Regions from separate parts of the Telluria sp. GW821-FHT07G12 genome, predicted to be linked through region 2. Evidence: predicted binding sites of a transcription regulator. Region 2 holds the regulator's gene; each other region holds the start of a gene.

The links. Region 2 encodes sigma-54, which starts transcription at its own class of promoters, with help from an activator protein. Its sites were predicted from a motif close to TGGCANGNAANCTGCTTT; they were not measured.
Region 1: the regulator sigma-54 is predicted to act here: its motif matches at 3,402-3,419, upstream of AC07PE_RS07230 (pilin).
Region 3: the regulator sigma-54 is predicted to act here: its motif matches at 1,899-1,916, upstream of AC07PE_RS08735 (flavin monoamine oxidase family protein).
Region 4: the regulator sigma-54 is predicted to act here: its motif matches at 5,876-5,893, upstream of AC07PE_RS16375 (PEP-CTERM sorting domain-containing protein).

The regions. Positions count from the first base shown of each region.
Region 1 is NZ_JBWKQA010000001.1:1,557,620-1,565,618, reverse strand. Features, by position in the region: gene recX (recombination regulator RecX) at 1-165, shown strand, start outside; gene AC07PE_RS07245 (DUF2889 domain-containing protein) at 485-1,042, shown strand; gene sucC (ADP-forming succinate--CoA ligase subunit beta) at 1,126-2,295, shown strand; gene sucD (succinate--CoA ligase subunit alpha) at 2,313-3,194, shown strand; gene AC07PE_RS07230 (pilin) at 3,496-3,981, shown strand; gene AC07PE_RS07225 (O-antigen ligase family protein) at 4,039-5,502, shown strand; gene AC07PE_RS07220 (flagellar brake protein) at 5,499-6,215, opposite strand; gene AC07PE_RS07215 (S9 family peptidase) at 6,347-7,999, opposite strand, start outside.
Region 2 is NZ_JBWKQA010000008.1:110,566-118,564, reverse strand. Features, by position in the region: gene hprK (HPr(Ser) kinase/phosphatase) at 1-512, shown strand, start outside; gene rapZ (RNase adapter RapZ) at 586-1,449, shown strand; gene AC07PE_RS24200 (GntP family permease) at 1,456-2,856, opposite strand; gene AC07PE_RS24195 (enoyl-CoA hydratase/isomerase family protein) at 2,985-4,070, opposite strand; gene hpf (ribosome hibernation-promoting factor, HPF/YfiA family) at 4,174-4,542, opposite strand; gene AC07PE_RS24185 (RNA polymerase factor sigma-54) at 4,601-6,085, opposite strand; gene lptB (LPS export ABC transporter ATP-binding protein) at 6,088-6,870, opposite strand; gene lptA (lipopolysaccharide transport periplasmic protein LptA) at 6,870-7,436, opposite strand; gene lptA (lipopolysaccharide transport periplasmic protein LptA) at 7,438-7,998, opposite strand.
Region 3 is NZ_JBWKQA010000002.1:99,088-107,086, forward strand. Features, by position in the region: gene AC07PE_RS08725 (glucose/quinate/shikimate family membrane-bound PQQ-dependent dehydrogenase) at 1-668, opposite strand, end outside; gene AC07PE_RS08730 (hypothetical protein) at 836-1,615, shown strand; gene AC07PE_RS08735 (flavin monoamine oxidase family protein) at 1,965-3,545, shown strand; gene AC07PE_RS08740 (c-type cytochrome) at 3,542-3,964, shown strand; gene AC07PE_RS08745 (RidA family protein) at 3,991-4,512, shown strand; gene AC07PE_RS08750 (TonB-dependent receptor plug domain-containing protein) at 4,575-7,067, shown strand; gene AC07PE_RS08755 (hypothetical protein) at 7,125-7,508, shown strand; gene AC07PE_RS08760 (TonB-dependent receptor) at 7,618-7,999, shown strand, end outside.
Region 4 is NZ_JBWKQA010000004.1:123,255-131,253, reverse strand. Features, by position in the region: gene AC07PE_RS16405 (S1 family peptidase) at 274-1,008, shown strand; gene AC07PE_RS16400 (XrtA/PEP-CTERM system exopolysaccharide export protein) at 1,158-1,742, shown strand; gene AC07PE_RS16395 (hypothetical protein) at 1,936-2,526, shown strand; gene AC07PE_RS16390 (HPr-rel-A system PqqD family peptide chaperone) at 2,543-2,815, shown strand; gene AC07PE_RS16385 (HprK-related kinase A) at 2,809-3,726, shown strand; gene AC07PE_RS16380 (nucleotidyltransferase domain-containing protein) at 3,723-4,838, shown strand; gene AC07PE_RS16375 (PEP-CTERM sorting domain-containing protein) at 4,938-5,828, opposite strand; gene AC07PE_RS16370 (ThiF family adenylyltransferase) at 6,084-6,911, shown strand; gene AC07PE_RS16365 (PEP-CTERM/exosortase system-associated acyltransferase) at 6,908-7,735, opposite strand; gene AC07PE_RS16360 (PEP-CTERM/exosortase system-associated acyltransferase) at 7,762-7,999, opposite strand, start outside.

The DNA of each region.
Region 1 (7,999 bases), on a different contig from region 2:
ACCGAAGTTGCCCGCGCCCGCGAAGTATGGCGCCGCAAGTTCGACCGGGTCCCGCAGGACGCCGAAGAACGTAGTAAACAAATGCGCTTCCTCATGGCGCGTGGTTTTTCGCAGGGCGCGATCCGCAGCGCAATGCAGGGACGGGACGAGGACGACGACGAATAGTCGCGCACGCGCCGCCGTTTCAATAGATCGCTTCATCGCTGAGGCCCAAGCGCACAGCGTCATCCGCCGATGTGCCGCCGACCGGCACACCTCCTCAACGGCGGAATGACGCTGTGCGCTTGGATTGCAACAATTCCCCTTATCTTCCTTGTAAAACTGCCTACAAAAATGGCAGCCGGGTGCATCCGCCACCGCCCTGTGCTAAACTTTCATGGTTTAAGCAGCGCCGCAAGAGCGGTTGTTGCCGTAGAAGCTGCGGCAACGTGCATCAGGCACAACGGCTGCATACTTTTTTCGCCGCATTCCGGCATTGGTGTTTATGCCCCTGTCATCCCCCGCTCCGCGTAAGCTAAGGCACACGCGCGCCATTACCGTCGAAGCGTACGCGCGCGACGATGGGCTGTGGGACCTCGACGCCTGCATCCGCGACATCAAGACCCACGATATCGAACTGCCTTCCGGCCATCGCCCGGGCGGCCTGCCTGTGCACGACCTCAAGCTGCGCGTGACCATCGACCGCGACATGGTCATCACGGACGCCGAAGCTTCGTCAGATGCCGTACCCTATCCCGGTTATTGCGACACCATCGCACCCGCTTACAAGAAACTCATCGGCTTGTCGCTGATGAAACATTTCCGGCTGCACCTGAAGGACCGCCTGTCGGGCGTCCTCGGATGCACCCATTTGACCGAGCTGGCACAGGTCCTGCCCACCGCGGCAGTCCAGGCCTTTGCCGACGACGCCATGGAAAACCGCGCGGCTGCGCAAGCTGCCGAGCGTCCATATGAACTCGACCGCTGCCATGCGCTGCGCACCGACGGCCCCGCCGTCGCCAAGTACTACCCGCGCTGGGCCTTGAAGGTGGTATCGGGGTAGTATTCGCGCAGTAAAATTCGATCCGTGTAGATTTATTTGTTCAACCGTATTTCTAAATCAGTAACATAAGAAGGGAAGCCAGCATGAAAATCCATGAGTATCAGGGCAAAGAGATCCTCCGAAAGTTCGGAGTGACCGTTCCGCGCGGCATTCCGTGCATGTCGGTGGACGAAGCCGTCAAGGCAGCTGAAGAGCTGGGCGGCCCGGTCTGGGTAGTCAAGGCGCAGATCCATGCTGGCGGCCGCGGCAAGGGCGGCGGCGTGAAAGTTGCCAAGTCGATCGACCAGGTGCGCGAGTACGCGAACCAGATCATGGGCATGCAGCTGGTCACCCACCAGACCGGCCCGGAAGGCCAGAAAGTCCGCCGCCTGCTGATCGAAGAAGGCGCCGACATCAAGCAGGAACTGTACGTCTCGCTGGTCACCGACCGCGTCACCCAGAAGATCGTGCTGATGGCCTCGTCGGAAGGCGGCATGGACATCGAAGAAGTCGCGCACAGCAATCCGGAAAAGATCCACAACGTCGTGATCGAGCCGTCGGTCGGCCTGACCGACGCGCAGGCTGACGACGTCGCCCGCAAGATCGGCATCCCGGAAGGCTCGATCGCCGCTGCCCGCGCCAACCTGCAAGGCCTGTACAAAGCCTACTGGGAAACCGACTGCTCGCTGGCCGAGATCAACCCGCTGATCGTGACCGGCGACGGCAAAGTCATCGCCCTGGACGCCAAGTTCAACTTCGACCCGAACGCCCTGTTCCGTCATCCGGAAATCGTCGCCTACCGCGACCTGGACGAAGAAGATCCGGCTGAAGTCGAAGCATCGAAGTTCGACCTGGCTTACATCTCCCTGGACGGCAACATCGGCTGCCTGGTGAACGGCGCCGGTCTGGCCATGGCCACCATGGACACCATCAAGCTGTTCGGCGGCGAGCCGGCCAACTTCCTGGACGTGGGCGGCGGCGCAACTGCCGAGAAGGTCACCGAAGCATTCAAGATCATGCTGAAGAACCCGGGCCTGAAAGCCATCCTGGTCAACATCTTCGGCGGCATCATGCGCTGCGACGTGATCGCCGAAGGCGTGATCACCGCATCGAAAGCCGTCTCGCTGAAGGTGCCGCTGGTCGTCCGCATGAAGGGCACCAACGAAGACCTGGGCAAGAAGATGCTGGCCGACTCCGGTCTGCCGATCATCGCCGCAGACACGATGGAAGACGCAGCGAAGTCGGTCGTCGCCGCAGCTGCTGGCCAAGCCTAATTCGCAAAGGAAATAACATGTCGATTCTGATTAACAAAGACACCAAAGTCATCACCCAAGGTATCACCGGCAAGACCGGCCAGTTCCACACCCGCATGTGCCGCGATTACGCGAACGGCCGTGAAGCCTTCGTCGCCGGTGTGAACCCGAAGAAAGCTGGTGAAGACTTCGAAGGTATCCCGATTTTCGCAAGCGTCAAGGAAGCCAAGCAGAACACCGGCGCGACCGTGTCCGTGATCTACGTGCCGCCGGCAGGCGCCGCCGCCGCGATCTGGGAAGCCGTCGAAGCCGAGCTGGATCTGGCAATCTGCATCACCGAAGGCATCCCGGTCCGTGACATGATGGAAGTCAAGGACCGCATGGCCAAGGCCGGTTCGAAGACCCTGCTGCTGGGCCCAAACTGCCCGGGCCTGATCACCCCGGACGAGATCAAGATCGGCATCATGCCGGGTCACATCCACAAGAAGGGCCGTATCGGCGTCGTGTCGCGTTCGGGCACCCTGACCTATGAAGCAGTCGGCCAGCTGACCGCACTGGGCCTGGGCCAATCGTCGGCAGTCGGCATCGGCGGCGACCCGATCAACGGTCTGAAGCACATCGACGTGATGCGCATGTTCAACGACGATCCGGAAACCGACGCAGTCATCATGATCGGCGAGATCGGCGGCCCGGACGAGGCGAACGCTGCTCACTGGATCAAGGACAACATGAAGAAGCCGGTCGTCGGCTTCATCGCTGGCGTCACCGCCCCTCCGGGCAAGCGCATGGGCCACGCCGGCGCGCTGATCTCGGGCGGCGCCGACACCGCGCAAGCCAAGCTGGAAATCATGGAAGCCTGCGGTATCAAGGTAACCAAGAACCCGTCGGAAATGGCTCGCCTGCTGAAGGCCATGCTGTAATCGATCTGTTCTAGATAGTAGTAATGCAAATGGGGAGCTTCGGCTCCCCGTTTTTTTGCCGGCATGGCGACAATTTTCGGCAGATGGACAATTTTTGACATACCGGGCTGACAAAAATTGTCATACGGCAAGGGTAAAACTGACAAAAATTGGCGCTGGCATGGGGTTTTGATATCACCGTGCTAACGATTCCGCATGGAAACGACCTGGCACGGCGGTTGCATATAGTAAAGGGCAGAAGCAAGCAGCACCCGGACAAGCAGTGACCCTTTAAACGTAGTACCAAAACTGGAGAAAGACCATGAAAGCACCGAAAATGATGAAGAAAGCCGAAGCCGGCTTCACCCTGATCGAACTGATGATCGTTGTTGCCATCATCGGTATCCTGGCAGCTGTTGCTATCCCGGCTTACTCGAACTACACCATCAAGGCCAAAGTTGGCGCGGCTTTGAGCTCTGTTGCTTCGCTGCAGACCGCAGTGGCTAACTGCATCCAGGAAAACGGCGGCTCGGCAACCGGTTGCACCACTACGGCATCGGGTGCAGTGACCAGCATCCCGGTTTTCACCGCAACCAAAGAACTGGCTAGCGCATCGGTTACCAACGGCGCGATCACTGCAAACTTCGCTTCGACCGGCATTGGTAGTGGTGTTGACGGTACCGCTTTCACGATGACCCCGTCTGCTGTCGCAGACCAGACCACCATCACCTGGCGTGTCACCACCACCTCGACCAACAGCACCGCATCCCAGACCCTGACCAAGAACAGCGTCGGTTCCGGTACCTAATCTACCGTAGCGTAGCAAAGCCGCCCCAGGGCGGCTTTTTCTTTTTCCGAGGTCCATATGTCCAGCTCAGCACATCCGGTTCAACGCGCCTCGCTCCAAGCGGACCTACGTGGTAAATCGGCCACCCTGTTCGTCATTGCCGCCATGGCGGTGGGCTTCATGTGGTCCTCCGGCCACGACGACCAGCGTTGCGTCGAGCTCGTGCTGCTGGCCTTGCTGACTCCCCTCATGCTGGTACGAACAGGCATCGCTGACCAGCTCGCCTGGATCGGTCGGCCCGCCCAATACTGTCTCAGCGCACTTTTCATCTTCGGCGCTGTCTCGACAATGGCCGCATATTCACCGCGTCACGCACTCTATGAATGGTCGATGCTGCTACTCTTGCCGCTGGTTGCAGCGTTGCTTGCTGCCGAACTGGCCCGGGCAGGCAGCGCAGGCTTGCAAACCGTCCTGTGCTGGGTACTTGTCATCGGCATCCTGTACACCTTGCGTATCGCTGTCTGGTATGGAGCGTCGCTCGCCAGTGGCATCCAGCTCCACCCGTATGACCTGACCGTTGGCTTCAGCAATGTCCGGTTCTTCAATCACGTTCAGACCGTCCTGCTGCCGCTGGCCATCCTGCTCTCTACGCAGGCGCAGAAAGGCAGCTTCTGGCAGCGGTCGTCGTTTGCGCTCGCTGCATGCTGGTGGGCTTTACTGTTCGTCACCCAGGCGCGGGCAAGCGTACTCGGGCTGGGCGCCGGTTGCGTGTTCGCATTCGTAGTGCGCCGTGGCGATGCCCGCAGTTTCCTGAAGGCGATGGCGCTGACCGCACTGGCCGGTGTCGCCGTGTATGTGATTGTGTTCATGTTGCTGCCCATGCTCGCCGGATTGCAAGCCTTCAGTTCGGCCACGGACGTCATGCAGCGCACGGCTGCCGATCCGACCTCGCGCCGCAACCTGCTCTGGCAGCTGTCTCTCGAGCTGATCGCCGCCCACCCTTGGCTGGGTGTCGGCCCACAGCACTTCGCCCACGAAGGCGCCACGCTGAGCTGGGGCGCGCACCCGCACAATTTCATCATGCAGATCGGCGCCGAGTGGGGCCTGCCTGCCTTGCTGTGCCTGTTGGCCGCGATCGGTATCGGCATGCGGTCGCTGATCCGCAGCGGTAGCCGGATCGCGCAGGCCGACCTGTCCGCGCAGCAAACGCTGGCCGTCATGCTGGCGACGGGCGTCGCGATCCTGGTGGACGGCCTGTTCTCCGGCGTGATCGTCATGCCGCAGAGCCAGATGGCAATCGTGCTGTATCTCGGCTGCGCCGCCGGCTGGGTGAGGTCGCTGGATCAGGGGGCTGCGCCAAGCGCAGGCATGCCGCTGCGCTGGCTGAGTTCGGGCCTGGCTATTGTCGCGCTATGCGGACTCGCCTATGCGGTCGCTCCGAGTGTGGTCGCGCATGCCAGCCATGCCGAATTGACGCCGGCGGAGAAGGCGGTCAATCCCGGCACGCACTGGCCGCGCATCTGGGAAGCCGGCTACTTCTAGACGATGTTCTGCCGGTCCGCCAGCAGCACCTCGTAGGTCAGGTTCTGCAGCATCGTGTGGTGGACCGGGTCGAGCTCCAAGAACTGGACGCCGTAGGCGAACAGTTCGCTGCCGTCGGCCTCCTTGCGCAGCGAGTTGACGTTGCGCACTGCCGCCTGTGTCCGCACCCGCATTTCGCCGTCGCCGAGCGGCGAGGGCAAGCCGAATTCCAGCGTGATCTCGCCGCCGTGTTCCGGCAGGCTGGAGGCCGACTCGATGCGCGCGCCGCTTACGCTGACGTTGGTGAGCGCGCAGTTGACCGCCCGGCCATCCGTCTGCGGCGGCAGGACCTGGGCCGGAATGTCGACCTTGACCCGCATCGCCGCGCGCAGGCTGGTGCCCTGGATGGTATCGGGGAAGGACAGGTGGACGTAGAGCAGGGGCCGGTCGAAGACGCGCTGGACCGTACAGGCGAAGGAGCATACGTTCATGCCGGAGAAGACGCGGATAGTGATGCGCTCCCCTTCCACCAGCCCGACCGGCGTGCCGTTTTCCATCGGAACCTTGACGATCATGTACTCGTCCTTGACGTAGCCGATGAGCGTCGAAAAATACTGCACTGGCTTGATGCGCCGGTAGGTGATGAATTGCAGACGGACGCCGACCTGCAGGTTCATCGACTCGAACTCAAATTCCTTTTGCGCGAGTTCCCTTTCCGTTTGCATACTGCTCATCTTGTTTCCTGTGGTTTAACTTGCAAATTGGCAACCCAAGATGATATCACTGGAGCAATTTATATGCGCAATGGGTGCGAAAAAATGCCCGCACATGGCGGGCACTCCCATCAAGGCTCAAACAGCTCAACTCAGGGCTTGATGTGCTGGTCCAGCCAGCCGATCACGGTGTGATGCCACAGCACCGAGTTCGCCGGCTTGAGCACCCAGTGGTTCTCGTCCGGGAACACCAGCAGTTTGCTCTCGATGCCGCGGCGCTGCAGGGCCGTGAAGGTCGACAGGCCCTGGGCAGTCGGGATGCGGAAGTCTTTATCTCCCTGGACAACCAGCATCGGCGTCTTCCACTTGTTCACTTGCAGGACCGGGTTGAAGCGCTCGTGCTTTTCCGGCACCGAGAAGTAGGGGCCGCCGTTTTCCCAGTCGGTGAACCACTGTTCCTCGGTCGAGTAGGCCATGCCGCGGGTGTCGAATACGCCGTCGTGGTTGACGATGCACTTGAAGCCGTCCGACCAGTTACCCTCGATCCAGTTCATCATGTAGCCACCGTAGGACGCGCCCAGCGCGCAGGCCTTCGAGCGGTCCAGCCACGGGTATTTCGCGACCGCCGCGGCGATGCCTTTCTTGAGGTCCTCGAGCGGCTTGCCGCCCCAGTCGCCGCTGATGGCGTCGGTGAATTTCTGGCCGTAGCCGGTGGAGCCGTGGAAGTCGATGAACACGGTGGCATAGCCGGCGCCGGCGTACACCTGCGGATTCCAGCGATAGCTCCAGCCATTGCCGAAGCTGCCCTGCGGACCGCCGTGCACCAGGAAGGCGACCGGGTATTTCTTGCCCGGCTCATAGTTCCATGGCTTCATCACGTGGCCATAGACGGTGTCGCCGTTCGCGCCCTTGAACGAGAACTGCTCGTACTCGCCAAAGCGCACCTCGCCCAATTTGTCGGTGTTCACGTCGGTCAGCTTGACCGGATTGCTGGTGCCGAGCTTCATTGCGTACAGCTGGGCGCTCGAGGCCAGGCTGGCCTGGGTGAAGGCGACCGTGTCGCCGCGCACGTCGAAGCCGCCGATCGAGCCCTTGTTGGTCAGCGCCGTGACCTTGCCGCTGGCGGCGTCGATGGCGAACAGCTTGTGCTGGCCGATGTCCTCGGCGTCGGCGATCAGCGTCTTGCCGTCGCGGGTCCACTGGATGCTGCCCGGCGAGCGGTCCCAGCTCTCGGCGATGTTGCGTTTCTTGCCGGTGGCGAGATCGAGCAGGACGATGTGGTAGCGGTCGGCCTCGAAGCCCGGACGCGTCATCGACAGGTAGGCGAGGGTGCTGCCGTCCGGCGAGAACACGCCCTTGGTGTCCCAGGCGGGATTCGCCGCGGTCAGATTGCGCGGCGTGCCGCCCGTGGCCGGTACCGAATACAGGTCGAAGTTGGTCGACCAGGCTTCGCTCTTGCCGGCGATGCGCACCGAGAACACGACGGTCTTGCCGTCCGGGCTGAAGCTGAATTCCTCGCGGTCGCCGAAGGGTTTCGATGGGACGTCGCCGTCCAGCGAGCCGGACAAGCTGACAGGGGCGGCGCTCACGCGGCCATTGGCATCCATCGGCACCGAGTAGAGCACGGCGTTGCGGCCGTCGGCCCAGGTGTCCCAGTGGCGCACGAACAGGCGATCGTAGACCTGGCCGGTGGCCTTGTCCTTCTCTTTCGCGTCGGCCTTGGCCTTGGTGCAGGCGAGGTCCGGGCAATCGCGGAACACCGACATGCTGATCGCGATGCGGTCGCCAGCCGGTGAGACGCGGTA
Region 2 (7,999 bases):
ACGGCGTGTTCATGGACGTGCTGGGCGTGGGCGTCCTGATCACCGGCGACTCCGGCCTCGGCAAGAGCGAGCTGGGCCTGGAACTGATTTCGCGTTCGCACGGCCTGGTGGCCGACGACGCCGTGGAGTTCTCGCGTATCGCCCCGAACATGATCGAGGGCCGCTGCCCGCCGCTGCTGCAGAACCTGCTCGAAGTACGCGGCCTGGGCCTGCTGGACATTAAGGCGATCTTCGGCGAGACCGCGGTGCGCCGCAAGATGCGGCTGAAGCTGATTGTCCACCTGGTCAAGCGCGGCGCGCTGGACGAGGAAGTCGAGCGCCTGCCCTTCCACTTCCCGACCGAAGACGTGCTCGGTCTGCCGATCCGCAAGGTCGTGATCCCCGTCGCTGCCGGCCGCAACATCGCGGTGCTGCTGGAAGCCGCGGTACGCAATACCATCCTGCAGCTGCGCGGCATCGACACGCTGCAGGAGTTCATGGAACGCCAGCGCCAGGCGATGAGCGGCGACTAAGCTGCGGCTAAGCTGTGACTAAGCGGTTGGACCAATAGCGACAAACAAAGTACTGATGCGGTATCATCAAGGCATGCGCATCGTACTCATCACCGGTATCTCGGGCTCCGGTAAATCGGTTGCCCTCAATGTCCTCGAAGACGCAGGTTACTACTGCGTCGACAACCTGCCCCCCGCCCTGCTGCCTTCGCTGGTCGACACGATCAATGGCGCCGACAGCAAGTGCGTTGCCGTCGCGGTGGACGCCCGCAGCGCCGAATCGCTGGCGGAACTGCCGGTGATGGTCCGCGCACTGCGCGAACAAGGACACGACGTCAAGGTGATGTACCTGACCGCCAGCACCCACTCGCTGGTGGCGCGCTTTTCCGAAACCCGCCGCAGCCACCCGCTGTCGCACGAGCTGCGCCCGGGCGAAAACCCGGCCTCGCGCCGTACGCTGATCGAATGCATTTCGGAAGAGCGCGAGCGCCTGGGCTCGATCGAGAAGCTGGGCCACGTGATCGACACCTCGGAAATGTCGGCCAACAAGCTGCGCGCCTGGGTCAAGGAACTGGCCGAAGTCGAATACGCGAAGCTGACCCTGTACTTCGAATCCTTTGCCTTCAAACGCGGGGTGCCGCTGGACGCCGACTTCGTGTTCGACGTGCGCGCCGTGCCGAACCCCTACTACGACCTGACGCTGCGCCCGCTCACCGGCAAGGACGCGCCCGTTATCGCCTTCCTCGACGCCCAGCCGCAGGCAACCGAGATGCTGGCCGACATCCGCGCCTTCGTCGCCAAGTGGCTGCCCTCCTTCAAGACCGACAACCGCAGCTACCTGACGGTGGCGGTCGGCTGTACGGGCGGCCAGCACCGCTCGGTGTACATGGCCGAGCGGCTGGGGGCGTATTTTGGCGATACCGAACGGGTCGTCGTCCGGCATCGCGAGCAGCACTGAGCCGGCCTACACCAGCCCGGTCGCGTAAAACACCCCAATCACAAAGAACACCGCCAGGGTCTTGATGATCGTGATCGCAAAGATCTCGCGATAGGACTCGCGGTGCGTCAGCCCGGTCACCGCCAGCAAGGTGATCACGGCGCCGTTGTGCGGCAAGGTGTCCATGCCGCCGCTGGCCATCGCGACCACGCGGTGCAGGACTTCCATCGGAATGTGGGCCGCCTCGGCGCCCTTGATGAACAGGTCGGACATGGCCGCCAGCGCGATGCTCATGCCGCCCGAGGCCGAGCCGGTGATGCCGGCCAGCGAGCTCACCGACACCGCGGCGTTCACCAGCGGATTCGGAATCCCCTTCAGCGCATCGCTGACGACGATGAAGCCCGGCAGCGCGGCGATCACGCCGCCGAAGCCGTATTCGGACGCGGTGTTCATGGCCGCCAGCAGCGCGCCGCCGACCGCTTCCTTGGAACCCGCGGCAAAGCGCTGGCTGACGCGGCGGAAGGCGGTCGCCAGCACCAGCAGGATGCCGAGCAGCAGCGCGGCTTCGACCGACCAGATCGCCAGCACGGTTTTCACGGTTGCCGTCACCGGCGCGTGCACGCCGGGCAGGACCTCGGGCGGCACGGTATAGGCATCGGTGCCGTACCAGACCGGAATCATCCGGGTGAACATGAAGTTGGCGACGCCCACCAGGACCAGCGGCAGCACAGCGACGATCGGATTCGGCAGTACTTGCGTGTCCGCGGTCTCGAGCGCTTCGGTGTGGCTACCGTAGCCCTCGCCCTTGGCCATCGCGGCGCGGCGGCGCCATTCCAGATAGGCCAGGCCGACCACGATGATGAACAGCGAGCCGATGGTGCCGAGCACCGGCGCCGCCCAGCCCGTGGTCTTGAAGAAGGTGGTCGGGATGATGTTCTGGATTTGCGGGGTGCCCGGCAGCGAATCCATCGTGAACGAGAAGGCGCCCAGCGCGATCGCGCCCGGCATCAGGCGCTTCGGGATATTGCTTTGCCGGTAGAGCTCGGCCGCAAACGGGTACACGGCGAACACCACCACGAACAGGGACACGCCGCCATAGGTCAGCAGCGCGCACACGGCGACGATCACGGCGTTTGCGCGCGAGCGGCCGATGTAGCGGATCGCGGCCTGCACGATGGCTTTCGAGAAGCCGGACATCTCGATGACCTTGCCGAACACGGCGCCGAGCATGAAGACGGGGAAGTAGAGCTTGACGAAGCCGACCATCTTTTCCATGAATATCCCGGAAAAGACCGGGGCCACGGCGGAGGGGTCGGTGAACAGGACCGCGCCGAGGGCGGCGATCGGTGCGAACAGGATGACGCTGTAGCCGCGATAGGCGGCCACCATCAGGAAGGCCAGTGCGGCCAGTACGATCAGAAACGACAAAACGGACTCCTCTATTGTTGTGCTTTATCAGGCAATGCGGGTATTTCATCGCCTGATGAAATCATCGCATAAAACACCGTGATTATGTTGCAATGCATTACAGCAAACAGAGGAGCCTGGACGACGCTTCAGTCCAGATGACGCAGCGGATGCGCGTAGGCCGGCCACACCGGCTCGAAGAAGCGCGCCACCATCTCCGGGCTCACCTGCTCCAATGCCGGCGGATTCCAGGCCGGCGCATTGTCCTTGTCGATCACCAGCGCGCGCACGCCTTCCAGCACTTCGCCGTGCTCGAAGTTGCGGCGCACCAGCGAGCGTTCCATGCGCAGGCAGTCGGCCACGTCCATGGCGGCGCCGCGCACCAGCATCTCGCGCGTCACGCACATCATCAGGGGCGAGCGCTGGCGCATTGCGCTTAAAACCTTCTGTGCGAAGGGGCTGTCGTCGCCTTCGAGCGAGGACATCACCGCCTGCACGGACGCTGCGCCGAAGTGCTTGTCGATGAGCGCGCGCTGCGCTTGCAGTTCGCTGGCGCCGGCCTGCTGCGCGAACGGCGCCGCAAAGGCACGGATCGCCTCCGCCAGTTGCGCGCCCGGCGTGGCCGCGATCAGCGCGTTCAAGGCCGCCAGTTCGGCAGCCGGCACGAACACGTCCGCCAGGCCGACGTACAGCGCATCGGCGGCGCCGATGGTCAGTCCGGTCAGGCCCAGGTACATGCCGAGCGCGCCCGGCGCATGCGACAGGAAGTGGCTGCCGCCGACGTCCGGGAACAGGCCGATGTTCACTTCGGGCATCGCCATCTTGGTGCGTTCGGTCACGATGCGCAGGCCCGTGTCCGGGCCGCCCTGGGCGATGCCCATGCCGCCGCCCATCACCACGCCATCCATCAGAGAAATATACGGCTTCGGATAAAAATGGATCAGGTGGTTGAGCGCGTATTCTTCGGTAAAGAAGTCTTCCAGCAGAGCACTGCCGCCAGTCGGGTTCGCATGTCCGGCCTGGTGGAAGAAACGGATGTCGCCGCCTGCGCACAGGGCTTTCTCGCTGGTGCTGGTGATGACGACGGCGTCGACGCCAGCGTCCTCGCGCCAGGCCAGCAAGGCCTCCGTCATTGCGCGCACCATTTCCAGCGACAGCGAGTTCAGGGCCTTGGGACGATCCAGGGTAATGATGCCGGTGCCATTGGCCACACGGGTCTGCACGTATTCGCTCATGTTCTTTTATTTATGAATGGGAAAACGGCATTGTAGCGGCCTACCAAACGAAAAGGGCGCCTGATGCGCCCTTCGTCTTGCTTATGCTGCGCCAGCGGAATGATCACGCTGCAGCGGCAGCTTCTCCTCCTTCAATGTCCTCGTTGGCCATGCGTTTTAGTGCTGTGTGACTGTGGTCCTGCAGCATCTGCTTGTACTTCTGAACCTGCCTGTCCAGGCGGTCCATCAGCATGTCGATCGCAGCGTAGAGGTCGTGCGCAGCGCTGGCGACGTGAACGATCTTCCCAGCAACACGCAGGTTGATCTCGGCCTTCTGGCGTTTTTCTTTCTCGGTGAGATTGTCAATGCAGAGGATGACGTGGGAGTCGATCACTTGATCGAAATGGCGGGTGATGCGTTCGAGCTTGTTCTGTACGTATTCACGGATTGCTGGGGTTACATCGAGATGATGTCCGCTGATAGTGAGATTCATACACACTCCTTTGAAGATGCGCTGTCAGGTTATCAGTATCTGGGTGCCCTGCAGCTTATTACAAGGATTTGCGGAGGCTGACGGGCGGGATCTTCAGCGCCTCACGGTATTTCGCGACCGTGCGGCGTGCGATAACCATTCCCTGTTCCCCTAGCATCTCCGCGATCTTGCTGTCGGATAAAGGGTTCTTGGGGTCTTCTGCTCCTGTGAGTTGTACGATGAGAGCGCGTATCGCGGTCGAGGATGCTTCACCACCTGCCTCGGTCGCAACGTGACTCCCGAAAAAGTACTTCAACTCAAACATGCCGTGCGGCGTCAGCATATATTTCTGAGTTGTGACGCGAGAAATTGTGCTCTCGTGTAGACCTAGTGTATCAGCTATCTCACGTAAAACAAGGGGCCGCATGGCAACCGCGCCATGGGAAAAAAAGTTCCGCTGGCGCTCGACGATTGCTTGCGCGACACGCAGGATCGTGTCGAAGCGCTGGCGCATGTTTTTGATCAGCCACTTGGCTTCCTGCAACTGCGCATTCAGCTGCGATTCCGATTTCCCCTGCTTCAGCAAGGCGGCGTAGATGCTGTTCACGCGCAGGCGCGGCATCACTTCCGGATTCAGCTGCACGCTCCAGCCATCCTTCGCGCGGCGCACGATCACGTCCGGCACCACGAAGTCGGAGACGTCGGATGCGAAGGCCGCGCCCGGATGCGGATTGCACTGGCGGATCACGGCCTGGGCTTCGCGCAGGTCTTCGTCGTCGCAGTCGAGGGCCTTCTTGAGCTTGTTGAATTCGCGCTGCGCGAACCAGGTCAGGTAGCGCTCCACGATGACCAGCGCCATGCGCCGCGTCACCATCGCCACGCCGGGCATGCGGCGGATCTGCAAGGCCAGGCATTCGGCGGCGCTGCGTGCGCCCACGCCCGGCGGGTCCATGCTCTGCACCATCGACAGCGCGGTGCGCAGTTCCTCGAATTCGATCTCGAGTTCGGTCGGCATGCGCGCGTGGATGTCGTCCAGCGATTCTTCCAGGTAGCCGTTGTCGTCGAGGGAGTCGACCACGATCTCGACCAGCGCGCAGTCGCGCGGCGAGATGCAGGTCAGGCGCACCTGTTCCATCAGGTGTTCGCGCAGCGAGATGGGGCTGGCTTCCAGCTGCGGGCGGCCGTCCTCTTCCTCGCCGCCGCTGCCCGAGCGGCCCGATTCGCCCCACTCCATCTCGTGCTCGGCGCCGCCGGCCTCGCCGCTGTCGCCGCCTTCCGACTCGCCGCCGCCGCTGCCATTGCCTTCCTCGCCCTGCCCGGATGCGGGAGGCGAATCGGGCGTGGTGGAAGTCGACGCACCGTTGTTGATCGCACCGTCCGCCAACAGGCGCACCGAGCGATCGAGCGGATCGTCGAGGCGCTCGAGCAGCGGATTCTCACCCAGGACCTGTTCGATCTCCTGGTGGAGTTCGAGCGTGGACAGCTGCAGCAGGCGGATCGACTGCTGGAGTTGCGGCGTCAGCGCAAGATGCTGTGAGGTCTTGAGTTGGAGCGTCTGTTTCATGACTACATCCTGAAGTGTTCACCCAGGTAGACGCGGCGGACGGACTCGTTGGCGATGATGTCGTCGGGACGGCCCGAGGCCAGCACGGCGCCCTGGTTGATGATGTAGGCACGGTCGCAGATGCCGAGCGTCTCGCGCACGTTGTGGTCGGTGATCAGGACGCCGATGCCGCGCTCTTTCAGGAAGCGCACGATACGTTGGATCTCGATCACGGCAATTGGATCCACGCCGGCGAAGGGTTCGTCCAGCAGCACGAAGCGCGGATCGGTGGCCAGCGCGCGCGCGATCTCCACGCGACGCCGCTCGCCGCCCGACAGCGACATCGCCGGGTTCTCGCGCAGCTTCTCGATCTGCAGCTCGGCCAGCAGCTCGTCCAGGCGTTCCTGGATGCGCGCCTTGCTCAGCGGCTTGCCGTTCTCGCGCTGCAGTTCCAGCACGGCGCGGATGTTCTCTTCCACCGTCAGCTTGCGGAAGACCGAGGCTTCCTGCGGCAGGTAGGACAGGCCGAGCATGGCGCGGCGGTGGATCGGCAGGCTCGTGATGTCGGTGCCGTTGATGACGATGGCGCCGGCTTCGGCCGGCACCAGGCCCACGATCATGTAGAACGAGGTGGTCTTGCCGGCGCCGTTCGGGCCGAGCAGTCCCACCACCTCGCCGCAGGCGACCTCCAGCGAGACGTCGCGCACCACCAGGCGCTTGCCGTAGCTTTTCTGCAGTCCCTTGGCGACCAGGGTGCTGCCACCGCATGCGATGTCGGCCGTGGCGGCGTTTGCTTGTACATCCATCATTGCTTTCCTGCTTCCGGTTGCGCTGCCGAGGCCGGGCGGCGCGTGTAAAAAGTGACGCTGACGCGATCCTTGCCCGGCTTGTCGCTGCCGCTCACGTCATTCATGTTCAACAGGACTTCTTTGCGGGCGTCGTAGGAAATGAACGGGCCGCTCATCTCTCTGGTCACGGTGCGGCCGTCCAGCTGCCTGATGACGGCGTGCGAGATCAGTTTGACGACATCCGTGCGCTCGTCATATTCCATGCGCTCGCCGTAGCCTTCGGCCCACTCGTCAGCGCCGCCGTCGCGCTTCTGGCGAAACGACGCGGTCTTGCCGTTCGCCCCGAACAGCACCACGGTCCGATAGCCATCCGGCGTTTCCCTGATCTCGGCGCGCTCGGCCTTCAGCAGCATGGTGCCGCGGGTGCCGATCACATTGCCGGTCAGGATCACGGTTTGGGTGGCCTGGTCGATTGTCGCCTTGTCGCCTTCGACATTGAAGGGCTTGAGCGAATCCGCCCGCTCGGCCTGCGCGAGCGGCGCCAGCATCAGCGTGGCGAGGGCGGCGGCGAGGGCGCGCTTCATGTTACTGCTTCCCTGCCGGCGCAGCGGCCGGCGTAGTACGGCGCGGCGCGATAATGATGGTGCTGCGGCCGCCGCCCGCCTTGCTTTCGCCGCTGGCGTCGTTGAACACGTTGGCCTGCTCGGTGCGGTTGTCGTAGGAGATGAAGGGGCCGTTCACCTCGCTCGTCATGCGCTTGCCTTCCAGCTGCTTGACGATGGCGTTGGCGAACAGCTTGACCACCTCGGTACGCTCGTCGTACTCGATGCGCTGGGCCTGGCCTTCGGTCCACAAGTCCGGGCCGCCGTCGCGCTTCTGGCGGAAGCTGGCGGTTTTGCCCGGTGCGGCCGTCAGCGTCAGCAGCATGTAGCCCTCGGGGGTTTCCTTCAGCACGGCCTTGTCCGACTTGATCAGCAGGGTGCCGCGCGTCAGCACCACGTTGCCGGTCAGGATACGCGTCTGGGTGGCTTCGTCGATGTGGCCGCTGTCGAAATCGATCTGGGCCTGCTTGAGCGAATCGGCGCGCTCGGCCGAGGCTGTCAGGCTGGCCAGCGAAAGCATGGCGACGGCGATTATTTTTTTCATT
Region 3 (7,999 bases), on a different contig from region 2:
TCCTGGTCTTCCGCACCGTTGCCGGTCGGGCTGATCGGGGTATCGCCGGTATGGAAGGTCCACGCGACCTGCAGATTCTTCACGTTGTCGCGCGTGATCTGGTCGAGCGCGACGAAGCGGCTGCCGCCGGGCGTGTTGCCGTAGCTGCTCCAGTTCTTCTGCTCCTCGCCTTTCGCGACCGGCACCAGCGGCGTGGGCCTGCCTTCGAAGGCGACGGTCGGGTGCGGCGTGAACATGCCGGCGAAGGTGGCGGCCATGCCGACCGCGAGCAGCGCGGCCAGGGCATAGGCGCCTTTGTTCGCCGGTCTTCCGGTGTCGACCCTGCGCAGCGCCGGCCACGCGAGCAGCGCAAGCACCATCAAGCCGGTCGGCAGCATGAGACGCGAAACGAGCGGCCAGAAATCGAAGCCGACCTCGGTCAGCGCCCAAAGCAGGGTGCCGACAAATGCCACGCCATAGACGATGACCGCGGACGACTTCAGCCGTATGAACTGTATGGCCGAAGCCACGATGACGAGACCTGCGATCAGGAAGTAGGGACTCCCATGCAAGGCCACCAGTTTCGCGCCGCCGACGGCGAAGAACAGGCCGGTGGCCAGCAATACGAGTCCGAGCAATACACACCCGGCCTTCAGTGCGACTGAAGGGCGGGTTTCACTTGTAGTCATTTGAAAATTCTCCGAGAACGAATCCTGCATCGAAGCGGTGACAGGCACGGCCGAACAAGCCGCAAAACGAATTATAACTAACTAGTTGGTTAATTGCTGGCGCCGCGTTGGGCAGTGGCCCGATCCTTGCATGAGCTCAGCTATCCGAACGTGTCAGGGAGCCAATGATGTTTCTGCCAAATGATGTCATTCAGTACACGGATCCGGCGCGCGCGCTGCGCGTCCTATGGGTCGAAGCCCAGGCCGGCATCGTCCATCTATTCGTACTCGGGGGCGCCCGCAAGGTGCCCGAGCCTGTCCCGATACATGTGTTGACCGGCGACGTACGCAGTGGCCGTGCGCGCTTGCTGCTGCAGGATCCTTATGCCGCGGCGCCGGCGCCGGCGGTGCTTCCCCAAAAGCAGCGTGATATGCAGGCGCGCGCCTGGCGCATCGTCGTCGAGCTGCAATCCCAGGCCCCGGCTCTGTATTACCCGCGCGAACGCGCCGCCATGGTGGCGCGCAGCGCCGACGAACATGGCGTCTCGCGTGCCAGCGTGCTTCGCTGGCTGCGCCGCTTCTGGGAGCGGGGACAAAACCAGAATGCACTCCTGCCCGACTATGCGAACTCCGGCGCCCGGGGGAAGACGCGCACTGCCAACAGCGGCGTCAAGCGCGGCCGCCCGCGCAAGTCGGGTAGCTACCAGGGCCTGAACGTCGACGACGCGACGCGGGCCGTCTTCAGGGCTGCCGTTGCGCGTTATCGCGCTGCGCATCCCGGCGCCGGTTTCGTGCGCCGCGCTGCTTATCGCCAGATGCTCGACGAGTTTTATAAAGGCGCTCCCTCGTCGCAGACGCCCAGTTTTGGCCAGTTCAACTACTGGCTCGATAAGGATGAGGCGCCAAGCACGAGCAGGAAGCAAATGCCGGTGACTTACCCCAGGTTCGTTGCGGTGCAGCATACCTAGTGCCCGCAGCCAATCCAGTGCAGTGCGAACCAGCATGGTGCGGCGCACCAAATCACCGACAGGGCAGCCGGGGCACAAAGCGAAAAACAAAGTTTTGCTGCCGAAAATAAAGTCTGCTCTTTGAGGAATGCCGGCCAGGCGGTGAACGCCCATGCCGCAAGGGATGGAAACCGGCGCTGGAAAACTTTATTTTGCCAAACGAGCTTACTCCAAACTTACGTTCTTGAAAGGTAAAGACAAACTTTATTTTAATCGTCAAAAAGTCGTAACTACCTCATTTAGCTGGCACAGGTATTGCTGAAGCATAAGCGTAGGCAGAAGTGTTTCGGCAATAACAGATGAGGTGCGAATGAATCGTTTCAGTCCGTCGCTGACCCGACGAGAGTTCCTTTTCCGCGCCGCCGCCGTCGGCGGCTCGGCACTCCTACTCAACACCATGAACGCCTGGGGCATGGGCATTGCGTCGACGGCGAATGCCCCGCCCGCACTCTCCGGCAGCGGCAAGGGCAAGAAAATCGCGATCCTTGGCGCCGGCCTGGCCGGCATGACCGCGGCCTGGGAGCTGTCCAAGCTGGGCTACCAGGTCGAGGTGCTGGAAGCGCGGCATTTCGCCGGCGGACGCTGCCAGACGGCCCGCAAGGGTTTTCAGCTGCAGGAACTGGGGGGCGAGGCACAGGCTTGCCGGTTCGACGAGGGCCTGTACATCAACCACGGCCCCTGGCGCATTCCGCTCGACCACCAGTCCACGCTGTATTACACCAGGCAGTTCGAGGTCCCGCTCGAAGTCATGGTCAACGATAACGACCACGCCTGGGTCTACATGGAGGACGCAGGGCCGTTCTCGAAAAAGCGCCTTCGGCAGGAACAGGTCAAGGCCGACATGCGCGGCCACGTGGCGGAACTGCTGGCCAAGTCGGTCCAGTCGAAACAGCTCGATGCCCGGCTCACCGCCGACGACCAGGTACTGCTGCTGGACTACCTGGCCCACGAAGGCGCATTGAGCACCAAGGATCTCGTCTACAAGGGCCGCAACGGCGCCGGCTACGCGGTCAATCCCGGCGCGGGACTCAAGCCCGGACGGCTCACCGATCCACTGGGTTTTCACGACCTGCTGAGTGCCAAGGTGGGAAAGATCTACAGCGCCGTCCAGGAATTCCCGATGCACGCGACGATGTTCCAGCCGGTCGGCGGCATGGACCGCATCGCGCAGGCGTTTGCGAAGCGCCTGGGCAGGAAGATCCGTTATGGCCAGGAAGTCCAGACCATCCGCCAGGCGCCCGACAAGGTCAGCATCACGGTCAAGGACACGGCCAGCGGCAAGCTGTCGACCGTGAGCGCCGATTACGTGCTGTGCACGATCCCGCTGTCGGTGCTGCGCACCATCGACGCCGACTTCTCGGACAAGTTCAAGGGCGCGCTGAAAGCGGTGTCGTATGCACCGGTGGGGAAGATCGGCCTGCAGATGAAGCGCCGCTTCTGGGAAGAGGATGACCAGATCTATGGCGGCCATGTACTGACCGACATGAAGGGCATCAACACGATCTCGCTGCCTTCGTCCGGCTGGCAACAGAAGAAGGGCGTGGTGCTGGGCTACTACCACTACGCGCTGGACGCGATCGAAGCCAGCGCACTGACGCCCGCCGAACGCGCCGAGTTCGCGGTGGCCGCCGGCGAAAAGATCTTCCCTGCCTACCGCGACGCCTACGAAAACGCGTTCTCCGTGGCCTGGCACCGCGTCCAGTACAACCTGGGCGGATGGGCCGAATGGGACGACGCCGGCCGCAAGAACGCCTATCCGGTCCTGCTCGAGGGCGAGGGCAGGGTCATGCTCGCGGGCGAGCACCTGAGCTACCTGACCGGCTGGCAGGCCGGCGCCATCGAATCGGCCTGGCAGCAGATCGAACAACTCCACAAGAGGGCAAGCGCATGAGACTCCGATCCATCCTGATCGCGCTGGCGCTGAGCGGCGCCGGCATGGCCCCGGCGACTGCCGACGCCCAGGCCACGGCTTCGCAGGCGCCGGACGGCAAGACCCTGTTTGCGAAGAACTGCGCCGCCTGTCACCAGGCCAGCGGCAAAGGCATACCCGGCGCTTTTCCCGCGCTTGCCGGCAACGGCTTCGTCCAGGGCGCGCCTTCGGACGTCTCGACCGTCCTGCTCAAGGGCCGCGGCGGCATGCCCGATTTTTCCGGCAGCCTCGACGACGTCGAAATCGCCCAGGTGCTGAGCTATGTGCGCAGCAGTTGGGGCAACGCTGCGGCGCCGCTGTCGCCGGACGAGGTGGCGGCACAGCGCGCCAGTCTCGGCGTGGCGCCGGCCACTCACGGCCGCTTCGGCAACAAGCACTGACCATCCACCATCGAGAAAGAGCATCCATGACGTCTTCCCACACTGTCCGGCGCCTTGCCGCGCTGTCCCTCGTGCCGCTGCTGGTGGCTGTCCAGGCGCCCGCCGCCGCCGCGCCCGGCGAGGCCATCGTGCGCCACAAGATCCCGAACTCCGACTTCCCCATTGCCCAGGCCGTGACGCTGCCGGCAGGGACCACGATCCACTTCATCAGCGGCCAAGTGCCGCCCGCCGTCAGCAAGACCGCCGACCAGAATTCGCTCGCCGCCTTCGGCGACACCAAGACCCAGACCGTGGGCGTGCTCAACAAGATCCAGGACATCCTGAAGGGCATGGGGCTGGGCATGGGCGACGTGGTCAAGATGCAGGTCTTCCTGGTCGGCGATCCCGCCAGGAACGGCAAGGCCGACGTCGCCGGCTTCATGGAGGGCTATACCCAGTTCTTCGGCGGACCTCAGCCCAACCTGCCGGCGCGCGCCGTGGTGCAGGTGGCCGGCCTGTCGAATCCGGGCTGGCTGGTGGAGATCGAGGTCGTCGCCGCCAGGAAGTAAGCCAGCCCTTGCAAGGCCATCAGAACAATCCGTTTTGCAGTCCAAAAAAAGAGGGGTAATTCATGCACAAGGCCATTCTCCATTCCGGCGTCGCCGCCGGCGTTCTTTCTTGCGGTATCGGCTTTGCCCATGCGGCCGACGACAAGCCCGTCGACGACGACAAGCCCGCAGCGGCAGCGCCGGCCGTCGCCGCAGCAGCAGCCGAAGCCGGGCCGGTGACCAGCGGCGTGGTGATCGTCACCGGTACCCGCGCCATGGGCCTGAAGGTCGAGAACAGCGCATCGCCGGTGCAGGTGGTCGACGCCACCTCGCTCGGCCGCACCGGCCAGCCCGACCTGCTGCAGGCGCTGGCGCAGAACCTGCCGTCCCTGAACGCCCAGGCCTTCGGCGGCGACATGGCCAACATGACGCTGTCGGCACGCCTGCGCGGCCTGTCACCGAACAACACCCTGGTGCTGGTGAACGGCAAGCGCCGCCACGGCACCTCGAATCTGGCGGTGCTGGGCGGTCCCTACCAGGGCGGCGCCGCGGCTGACCTGAACTATATTCCGGTGGCCGCGATCGACCATATCGAGGTGCTGCAGGACGGCGCCGCGGCGCAGTACGGCACCGACGCCATCGCCGGCGTGGTGAACATCATCCTCAAGTCAAACTACCGCGGCGGCAACGTCAACCTGAACGGCGGCGGCTACGGCGACGGCGGCGGCCGCACCGGCGACGGCGCGGCGAACATCGGCCTGACGCCGTTCACCGACGCCTTCCTCAGCCTCACCGTGGAAAGCAAGTACCACGGCTTTTCCGACCGCGGCGGGATCGACCCGCGCGTCAACGATCCGGCCACGCTGGCCTCGATGCCGCAGCTGAAGAATGCGCCGGGCTACCCCTATGTCAACCACATCTCGGGCGATGCCCAGTACCGCCAGCACATCTTCGCCGCCAACTTCGGCGCGGAGCTGAGCGAGGACCTGAACCTGTACGGTTTCGCCACCTACGGCAAGAAGAAGGCCGCGGCCTTCGAGAACTACCGCATGCCGAACCGCCTGCCGACGATCTACCCGCTAGGCTTCTCGCCGCAGGAGCGGTTCAAGGAGGAAGACTATGCGTTCACCGCCGGCATCAAGGGCAAGGTCTTCGGCAGCTGGCGCTGGGACCTGTCCAGCACCTATGGCAAGGACGTCGCCGAACTGGGCGTGGCGCACTCGGGCAACGTGTCGCTGTTTGCCGATACCGGCGCCACGCCGCTCGACTTCTATGCCGGCAAGTTCATCGCCAGCCAGTGGACCAACAACCTCGACCTGAGCCGCGAATTCGACGCCGGCTGGGCCACCCCGCTGAATGTCGCGGTGGGCCTCGAGCACCGCCGCGACGAATACGAGATCGGCGCCGGCGACGCCGCTTCGCGCTACAAGGAAGGCTCGCAGTCCTTCCCGGGCTTTTCGCTCACCGATGCGGGCAGCCATAGCCGCAACAACAAGGCCGCCTACATCAACTTCTCCGGCCAGCCGGTGGCGGGATGGACGGTCGACCTGGCGGGGCGCTACGAGCACTTTTCCGACTTCGGCAACGCAAAGGTCGGCAAGCTGACCAGCCGCTACGACGTCTCGCCGATGCTGGGGCTGCGCGCGACCTACTCGAACGGCTTCCGCGCCCCGACCCTGGCCGAGGAATACTATTCGGCCACCAACGTGTCGCCGCGCAGCGCCTTCGTGCAGCTGGCGCCGAACTCGCCGGGCGCACGCCTGGTGGGCGTGAACGGCCTGCGTCCCGAGGCGTCCACCAACCTCAGCGCCGGCTTCGTGCTCAATCCTTCGGCCAATCTGGCCGTGACCCTCGACGCCTACCAGATCACGATCCGCGACCGCATCGTCGGTTCGGGCTCGCTGTACGGTTCGGGCGGCTCGGTGAACTCGCCGGCGGTGACGGCCGCGATCCTCGCGAACGGCAACGTGCTCGACCCGACCGTGGTGCAGACCGGCATCAACATCTTCTCGAACGCCGTGAACACGCGCTCGCGCGGCCTGGAGTTCGTGACTACCCTGAACAGCAACTACGGCGCGAACGGCAAGGTGGACTGGTCGCTGGCGGCCAACTATAACAAGGTGCAGGTCATCAAGATCAACCAGGCGCCGGCCCAGTTGCAGCCGCAGACCCTGCTCGACGCGACCGCGATTTCGGATCTGGAAACGGCGTCGCCGCGGGTCCGCGTCAACCTGGGCGCGCTGTGGCGGATCGGGAACTGGTCGGTGAACGCCCGCGAAGCCTTCTACGGCAAGTCCTCCGAACTGCAATCCTCGGATGGCGCCACCTACTATGAAACCAAGGTCAAGCCGACCGCTATCACCGACCTCGAGATCAGCTACCAGTTCAACAAGGCCTGGACGCTGTCGGTCGGCGCGAACAACCTGTTCAACCAGTACCCCGACCACGTGAATGCCACGCTGCTGGCCGAGCAGCGCGCCAACCTGGACAACGCGGCAGTCACGGTCTATCCCTCGTTCTCGCCCTTCGGGATCAACGGCGGCTATTACTACGCGCGGGCGGGCTTCAAGTTCTGATCGGAGACCTGCATGGCCATGTACAGTTTGCGGAAGATTTCCAAGCTCCGCCAACTCGTGAGTGCACTCGCGGCCGGCGCCATGGGGCCGGCCGCGGCCGCGGCACTGCTCGACATCTCCTACAGCGCCGCCCGCAATTACATGGAAGCGCTGGTCGAAGGGGGAGCGGCAAGCCATCACCCGGATCGGCGCAGCCATGTGCGCCTGCACCCTGACCGGGCTGTCGTCGAGCGTTTCCTGGACTCGCTGGCGGAAGAGGGCGGGGAACAGCGTGTCACCCTGCGGCGCAGCGCTTCGCGCCACTGCGTCGATCCCGGCAAGTCCTACCTGCACGTGCTGGCCGACGATGTCCGCTTCCCGCTGGTGCGGGCGCAGTCTTCGGCCAGGCGCGATCCCCTGGTCGCCGCCTTGTTCGGCGCCTGCAGCCGGCAGGCTGCCTGAGCTGAAATTCGCAAAAAAGCATCACCGTGCGAATTCCTTTTGGCGGAATACTTGTATAGACATTACACTTGCGTATTTACCAAATTTGTCTAACCACGTAAGGAAGAAAATGAAGCGTATCCAGATGCACCTGCCGCGCGCCGGCCGCCAGAGTCTCATTTGTCTCGCCATTCTTGGCGCCTTCCCGCTGCAGCATGCATCGGCCCAGGAAACCCCTGCGGCGGACAACGCTTCTGCCCCGCAAACCAATGCCGAACAAGGCGGCAAGCGCCTCGACGTGGTGATCGTCACCGCCCAGCGCCGGGCCGAGAACATCCGCGAAGTGCCGATGTCGATCACGGCGGTGAGCGGCGACCGCCTGGATACGCTGACTGCCGGCGGCCAGGACATCCGCTTCCTTTCCGGCCGCGCGCCCAGCCTCAGCGTCGAATCGGATTACGGCCGCTCGTTCCCGCGTTTCTACATTCGCGGCCAGGGCAACACCGATTTCG
Region 4 (7,999 bases), on a different contig from region 2:
CCTCGTCTACAACACAAATTCCTTTAAGAAACCCGAAGTTGCGCTACTTTTGCATTAGTGTTGAGGAATTATTGATGGAGTTGTAATGAATTGGCTGCCATTTTTTGCCTTGGTGCAATAACGCTGAGACGAGCAAAGCATTCATGAAGTAGACTTGCGGAATCGCAACTTTCTCAAAGAAACTGCTTCATTGTAATGTCTAAATTGCAAAAAGGGGTGCACGGTTGGTGCGCTACTGAAACACCGTGTAAGCCGTGGCAAGTTCTACTGGCTGTGCTGGCAGCCGTGTGCATGCTGGCGCCGGCGATGGCGGCCGAGCTGACTGCCGTGATTCCCGTCGTCAAACGCTCCGTGGTCGGCATCGGCACCTTCGAGCGTACGCGCAGTCCGTCGACCGTGTTCTTCGGCACCGGCTTCGTAGTGGGCGATGGCTTGAGCGTGATTACCAATGCGCACGTGGTGCCCGAGAAGCTGGACGACGCGCGCATGGAACAGCTAGGCATTGTCATCAGCGACGGCGAGATGGTGCGCTTCCGGCCGGCCCAGCTGGTGGCGCGCGACACCGAGCACGACCTGGCGCACCTGCGCCTGAGCGGGCCGCCGATGCCGGCGCTGAAGCTGGGCGATTCGGATGGCGTGCTCGAGGGGCAGGGCCTGGCCTTCACCGGCTATCCGCTGGCCATGGCGCTGGGCCTGCATGCCGCCACCCACCGCGCCACCCTGGCCGCCATCACGCCGGTCGTCATGCCCTCGCTGAACTCGCGCAAGCTCGACCCGCGCCAGGTGGCGCAGCTGCAGCGCACCTCCTTCGATATTTTCCAGCTCGACGGCACGGCCTATCCCGGCAACAGCGGCAGCCCGGTCTACGACCCGGCCAGCGGCGAGGTCTGGGGCGTGATCAACGCCGTCTTCGTGAAGGGCCTGAAGGAAAACGCGATCACCAACCCCAGCGGGATCACCTATGCGGTGCCGGTGAAGTACGTGAAGAATTTAATGCAACAGAAGTGAGATTCGAGGAAAGATTTCTGGCGTGCGAGGCTTTTCCTAAAGCACTATGTTATACAATACATAGCCGTTAGCGGCTTATTAACATTTTGTGTTCGACGAAAGGGAATGACGTGGGCAAGTACAAGGCGAACCTGTTCAAACATACGGCAATGGCGGCCACCGCCGCGCTTGCACTGGTCCTGAGCGGCTGCGCCACCCGGACTCTTCCGCCGCAAACCCAGGTGACCAATCCCGACTACCTGATCGGGCCGGGCGACACCGTCAACATCATGGTCTGGCGCAACCCGGAGGTGTCGATGTCGGTACCGGTGCGTCCGGACGGCAAGATCACCACCCCACTGGTCGAAGATCTGCCGGCCGCCGGCAAGACCTCAACCGACCTTGCGCGCGACATCGAAAAAGCGCTCGCCAAGTTCATCCAGCAGCCGGTAGTTACCGTCATCGTGACCAACTTCGTCGGCAATTTCAGCGAACAGATCCGCGTAGTCGGCCAAGCCGCCAAGCCGCAGGCTCTGCCGTACCGTCGCGACATGAGCCTGATGGACGTGCTGATCGCGGTCGGTGGCGTGACCGAATTCGCAGCGGGTAACCGCGCTAGTGTGATCCGTACGGTCGACGGCAAGCAGCAGAAATTTAATGTGCGATTGGACGACCTGATCAAGGAGGGCGACATCTCGGCCAACATGCCGATGCGCCCGGGCGACGTGCTTGTCATTCCTGAAAGTTTCTTCTGATCTTACACGTCGATAATTTTTACACTTGCCAGCGTTCCGGCATACAATAGAAATTTCCGGGCAGTACTTCAGGTAATAAGCGCCTGATTTAAAATATTTTTTTCGGAACAGTGTGTTCATGGCCCGGAACTTGCTTTTATGAGAAGTGAAGAAGGCTTCGCATGATCGCAACACATCTTTGGGGATATCGCACGTGGCTACCGAAAATCAAGAAAACAATGGAAACGCGACGCCGTTGTCCTTGAGTCAACGAGGTGCGACGCGGCGCCGGCTGGCGAAGGCTGGGGTTGGCGCCACCGGGGTGTTGATGACGCTGCAAAGCCGCGACACCATGGGCGCGATGATGTGCAAGGCGCCGTCGGGCTCGCTGTCCGGCGGCTTGAGCAGCCATTATGGACCGGCGCCTATGTGCTCCGGCCTGTCGCCGGGGTATTGGAAGAACCATTCCAGCGCTTGGCCGTGCGCGGTCGATACTTGGTTCGCGGACGTGTTTTACGTGTCCGGCAACCGCCGCTATTGCACTGTCAAGCAGAAGGAAACTTCTTACCTGTGCTCGACAATGATGGGCCTGCTGAGCGCGAAAGGTTTCGATAAGTACAATTTGGCAATGCACGCCATCGCGACCTACCTGAACATCAGGTCCGGCAAGATTGGCTTCCTCTCCGTCGAGACCCTGCTGAACATGTGGTACGAAGTGCAGACCAAGGGCTACTACAGCCCCACCGCCGGCGTGAAATGGTCTGCCGAGCAGGTCAAGAACTATCTGCAGGCAACCCACGACTGACGAGGCGGCAACAAGCATGTGGCGTGTGGTGCCAGGGCAGTCGCTTGCCTTCAGGGAATGGGACGGCGAAGCGGTGTTGTATAACGATCTTTCGGGCAACACCCACCTGCTGGACGGCGCCGCCATCGACGTGCTGCAGGCATTGCAGCCGGCCCCAGCCAATGCCGCCATCCTCGCCGCCCGCCTGATCGACCGCTTCGAGGCCGATGGCGATGAATTACCGGCCGTGATCGAAGACATGCTGGCCACGCTCGCCAGCCTGGACCTGGTCGAACCCTTCCCATGCTGACCCTTGCCGACCTGCCGCGGCGCGAGCTGGCCGCCCGACTGGCCGGTCCCGGCCTGGTCCTGCGTACCGGTCCGTTCGCCAGCCGCATCCGAAGCGATGTCCCGCTGCTGCTCGACGGCCTTGCGCTGCTGTACGCCGATTATCCGGTTGACGACACGGGCGGCTTTGCCGATTTCAACCTGTCGCTGCATCGCGCGGGCGGGCTGCGCCGCTGGTATCGTCCCCAGGTCCATTTCGCGCAGGAGGGCCTGGCGCCGTTCAAGCCTCTGCCGCTGGCGCAGGCCTTCGCGATGTTCGAATGGGTCATGAACTGGTGCGTCACGCACCGCGCCCACGCCTACCTGATCGTCCACGCCGCCGTGCTCGAACGCCATGGGCGCGCGCTGATCCTGCCGGCCCCGCCCGGCTCGGGCAAGAGCACCCTGTGCGCGGCCCTGGTCACGCGTGGTTGGCGCCTGCTGTCCGACGAGATGACGCTGGTGCGCCTGGACGACGGCGCCTTGCTGCCGGTACCGCGCCCGGTCAGCCTGAAGAACGGGTCGATAGCCGTGATCCGCGACTTCGCCCCGGACGCCGTGCTCGGCAAGCCGGTGGAAAACACGACCAAGGGCACCATCGCGCACCTGAAGCCGCCCCGGGAAAGCATACTGCGCGCGGCCGAACCAGCGCTGCCGGCCTTCATTGTCTTCCCGCGCTGGGAGGCAGGCGCCGCCACCAGCCTGACGCCGCTGCCGAAGGCGCGCGCCTTCATGCAGGTGGCCGAAAATACCTTCAACTACCAGGTGCTGGGCGCGGCCGGCTTCGCGGCGCTGGGACGGCTGATCGATACCAGCAGCCAGTACGAATTCCACTACAGCCGGCTCGACGAAGCCATGGCCCTGTTCGAGCGCCTGGCGGCGCAGCCGGCATGAACCGCCCCCTGCCTCTGCTGGTGCGGGTGCTGCGTGAGCCCGCCACCGCCGCCGCGCTCGACGCCGGCGGCTGGGATTTGCTGCTGCGCCAGGCGCTCGGCGCGGACATGACGACGATCCTGCAGGTGCTGCTGGAAGACGCCGGCCTGCTGGACGCGGTGCCGCCGGCGCCGCGCGCGCATCTCGAGTGGGCGCGCATGACGGGCGACCGTCACGCACAGGCGGTACGCTACGAGGTCCGGGCGATCGGACGCGCGCTGGCGGATACCGGTTTGCCGCTGATCCTGCTGAAAGGCGCCGCGTACGCGATGGCCGGCCTGGCGCCGGGACGCGGCCGCATGTTTTCCGACATCGACATCCTGGTGCCGAAAGAGCGCGTGCCCGAGGTGGAAGCGGCGCTGATGCTGCACGGCTGGTTCAGCGCGCACCACGACGCCTACGACCAGCGCTACTACCGCGAATGGATGCACGAGATTCCGCCGATGGAACACATCAAGCGCGGCAACGTCATCGACGTCCACCATGCGATTCTTCCGGAGACCGCGGCGGCGCGCCCCGATCCGGCCAAGCTGCGCGCGGCCGCGGTGCCGGTGCCGGTGGGGGACGCCGGCGACGGCCTGCCGGCCATGCGGGTGCTGGCGCCGCACGACATGGTGCTGCACAGCGCCGTGCACCTGTTCTCGGACGGCGAATTCAACCATGGATTGCGCGACCTGTTCGACATCCACCGCCTGCTGCTGCAGTTCGGCGGGCAAGCCGGATTCTGGGCGGGCCTGGCGCCGCGCGCGCGCGCGCTCCAGCTGGAGCGGCCGCTGTTCTATGCGCTGCGCCATGCGGTGCGCCTGTTCGGCACGCCGGTGCCGGATGCGGTGCTGGCCGACGCGAGCAGCGGCCGCGGCCGGCCGAACCCGGTGCTGCTGGCACTGATGGACCGCCTGTTCCTGCGCGGCCTGGCGCCTGCCCACCCGAGCTGCGCCGATGCCATGACGCCGCTGGCGCTGAGCATGTTATATGTGCGCGGCAACTGGCTGCGCATGCCGCCCCTGTTGCTCTCGCGCCATCTGTTCCATAAAGCCTTCGTCACACCGCGCACCAGCCAGGTCCAGCAGTAGAGCGGTAGAAAAGAAAACACCCCGCAGGGCCGAAACCCTACGGGGTGTTTTCTTTTGCCTGGTTCCCGGCGCTCGCGGCGCCGGAAGTCCGGACAAGAATTACTTGCGGCGGCGACGCAGGCCAGCCACGCCCGCCAGGCCCAGGCCCAGCAGAGCCAGCGAACCCGGTTCCGGCACTTCGCCGATGCCACCGCGCACGGAGCCGGTCGCGTCGACGGTCCACGAGGTCTGCGATGGATCGCTGGCGACGAATTCGGTGCTCAGGTACAGGTCGTGAGCATGGCCGTTCGCGTCGTTCTGACCATTGGTGTTGAACAGGTTTTCCCAGGTACCGCCGGTCACGTCCAGGTAACCAGCGCCATGGCCGGAGATGCTGTCGTTCTGGAAGGTCGAGGTGTAGGTTGCGCCCGGACGGTTTGCAACAGCGTCGCCGCTGAAGACAGCCGACAGCACTTGCGTGCCGCCGACGTTGGTGATGCCGTTGTAGCCCATTTCGCCCAGACGGCCCGACGGACCTGCCGATGCGTTGTAGTTGACGCCGGTCAGGTACATGTTCATCCAGCCGCCGGTGCTGTAGGTAACGGTGAACGGGTCGATCGGGCTGCCGTCGTCATTGAATTCGGTGGCGCCCACGGTGGCGCGCATGTCTTTCAGGCCGCCGAACATGCCGGTCAGGTACTGGCCGTTCTGACCGATGGTGAAGATGTTCTGGCCGGTGGTGATGTTGGTGATCGACTGGACCGAGAAGATACCCCAGGTATCTTCGCTGCCGATTGCATTCGGTGCGTGGAAAGCCGCAGCGGTGTCGCAAGCAGCCACGGTGGTGCACTTGACACCGGTGGTATCGCCGTAACCGATGGTGCCGGCGTCGTAGGCGTTCAGGGTGATCTTGATATTGCCAGCGGTCAGGGTAATTGCGCTAGCCGGGGCTGCCAGGCCGAGTGCCAGTGCGGCACCGGCGACGATTCCCGAAATCTTCTTCATGTTCATCTTTGATTCCTCACAAGGTAGTTATACACAACAGCGACATTGGCTATAAAGCAGTATCCGTGCCAGCTTTAAGATTTATCGACAAGTAATTGATTTTTAATAGGAAAAATAGGGGCGTGCTGCGATTGCTGAGATCGCAATGATGAGCCTGTAAGAAAAACCGACAGTTAACCAGCGAACACAGCTATCGTAAAATGAAAAAAATTACACTAGGATATGATCAATTTTTGCCTCTCGACCACCACTACGGGACCTATGAATACCTTCAACTACGACGAATTTACCAAGCGAAATAGTGGCTATATTAATGCCACTACCCAGGACCAGATCCGCAACACCCGCATCCTGTTCGCCGGTTGCGGTCTGGGCAGCAGTACGGTGATCTGCGCGGCGCGCACGGGTTTCCAGAATTTCGTGCTGATCGATGGCGACACGATCGACGCCCATAACCTGAATCGCCAGTTCTTCGATCTCGAGGACGTGGGGATGCCGAAGGTCGAAGCGCTGAAGAAGCACATCCTGCGCATTAATCCGGAAGCCAAGGTCGAGGCCCATGTCGCCATGCTCGACAAAAACAATGCCGCCGACCTGGTCAGTCAGGTCGACCTGATCTTCGATACCATCGACTTCGTCGACCTGGAGGCGGTGCTGGCCCTGCACGGCAATGCGGCGGCCCAGGGCAAGCCGATCTTCACGGCGATGAACATCGGCTTCGGCGCCGGTGTACTGTATTTCCCTCCTAATTCAGGCAATTCCCTGCCCGAAATCCTGCAGCGTGACGTCGAAGCCGCCGCAGCTGAAGGTAACCTGAGCTATACGGCCGTGTTCGGCCGCGTGATGGCGCGTATCGGCGCCCATCTGGACCAGCAGGTAAGGGAAGAAGTCGCCAAGGCACTGACCATCATGGAAGATGGCACGGCTTGCCCGGCGTCGCAGATTGCCGTCGGCAGTTTTTCGGTGGCGGCCCTGGCGGTGGCGATGATGCACGACACCCTGGCGGGAATGGAAGTGCCTGCAGCGCCGAATATGGTGATCCACAGCTTCCGCAACCACATCACCAAGCGCGTGAGTATTGCTGCTTAATTTTCCTGCTGGCGCACCACATGCAGGTGCGCGGCATGATGCTCGACCACCGGCAGCCGTTCGCTGAACCAGGCTGCCAGTGTCGGGTTGCCCGACGCCATCTTGTCGCGTAAGTCTTCCAGGTCGAGGACATAGGGCGTGACGGCGCCGTAATAACTCGCTTCCGGCCCGATCGGCGTGAAGCGGAATCCCATCTTTTTCAAGGCATGGGCGAGCGATCGTTCCATTGCTGCAAACCAATAGCGCACGCCCGTCTCGAAGCTGTGGCGGAACATTTCGCGGTACATGCCAAGCAAGAGCATGGGCGAGGTGTGATCGCGGCGGTCGATGGCGGGATCGATCGGCGGCTCTTCCGATCCGAAGCCGGGAATGCCGAGCACGCTATCGGCCCGCCGGCGCCGATGGCTTTTCCTGACCACCAGGCGCGAGATCTCGGCCGCCTGCTCGGGGTCGGGCATTTCGAAGTCGTCGAAGGTCTTGCAGTGGAGCTCGAAAGGATAGGGCTTCGAGCCCTTCGGCTGCACCAGTCTGACGGCGCCCACCAGTTTCTCGTCCATCGTATAGGCCGCGAAGTGGGTGGAAACATGATCGTAGTCGTCGAACTCGAGGCCATCGACGTACTGTTCGGCCTGGAGAAAAGCGCATTCCACGCAGTACACCTGGTGGCGCAGTTTGAAGATATCGTGGGGCACCGTACTGCTATGGTTGCCCAGATATATGCGGAAAATTTTACGATTGACGTAGTCGACGCGTTCCTGGTGTGCTCCGTAATCTGCGCGTGGAGGGAAAGCGCTGGGCGCGGCGTATGCTTTTCCGTTGTTCATCCCGTTTTTTGTCCGTTCGGACCCTTTTATTTTTTCCTGAATCGACCCTCCAGGAAGTTGCCGACCATAGTTTTTACCATGATCCACATGGGGATCGGCTCGTCCTTGAACCAAGCAGCCAGAAACTTATTTTCGTTCTGCAGACGGCCGATCAACTCATCCAAATCTGCGACAAAGGGAGTGACCGGACCGTAATAGTCGACTTGCGGGCCGATCGGCACAAATTTGAATCCCATCTTTTCCAGCGAACGCGCAAGCGAGCGT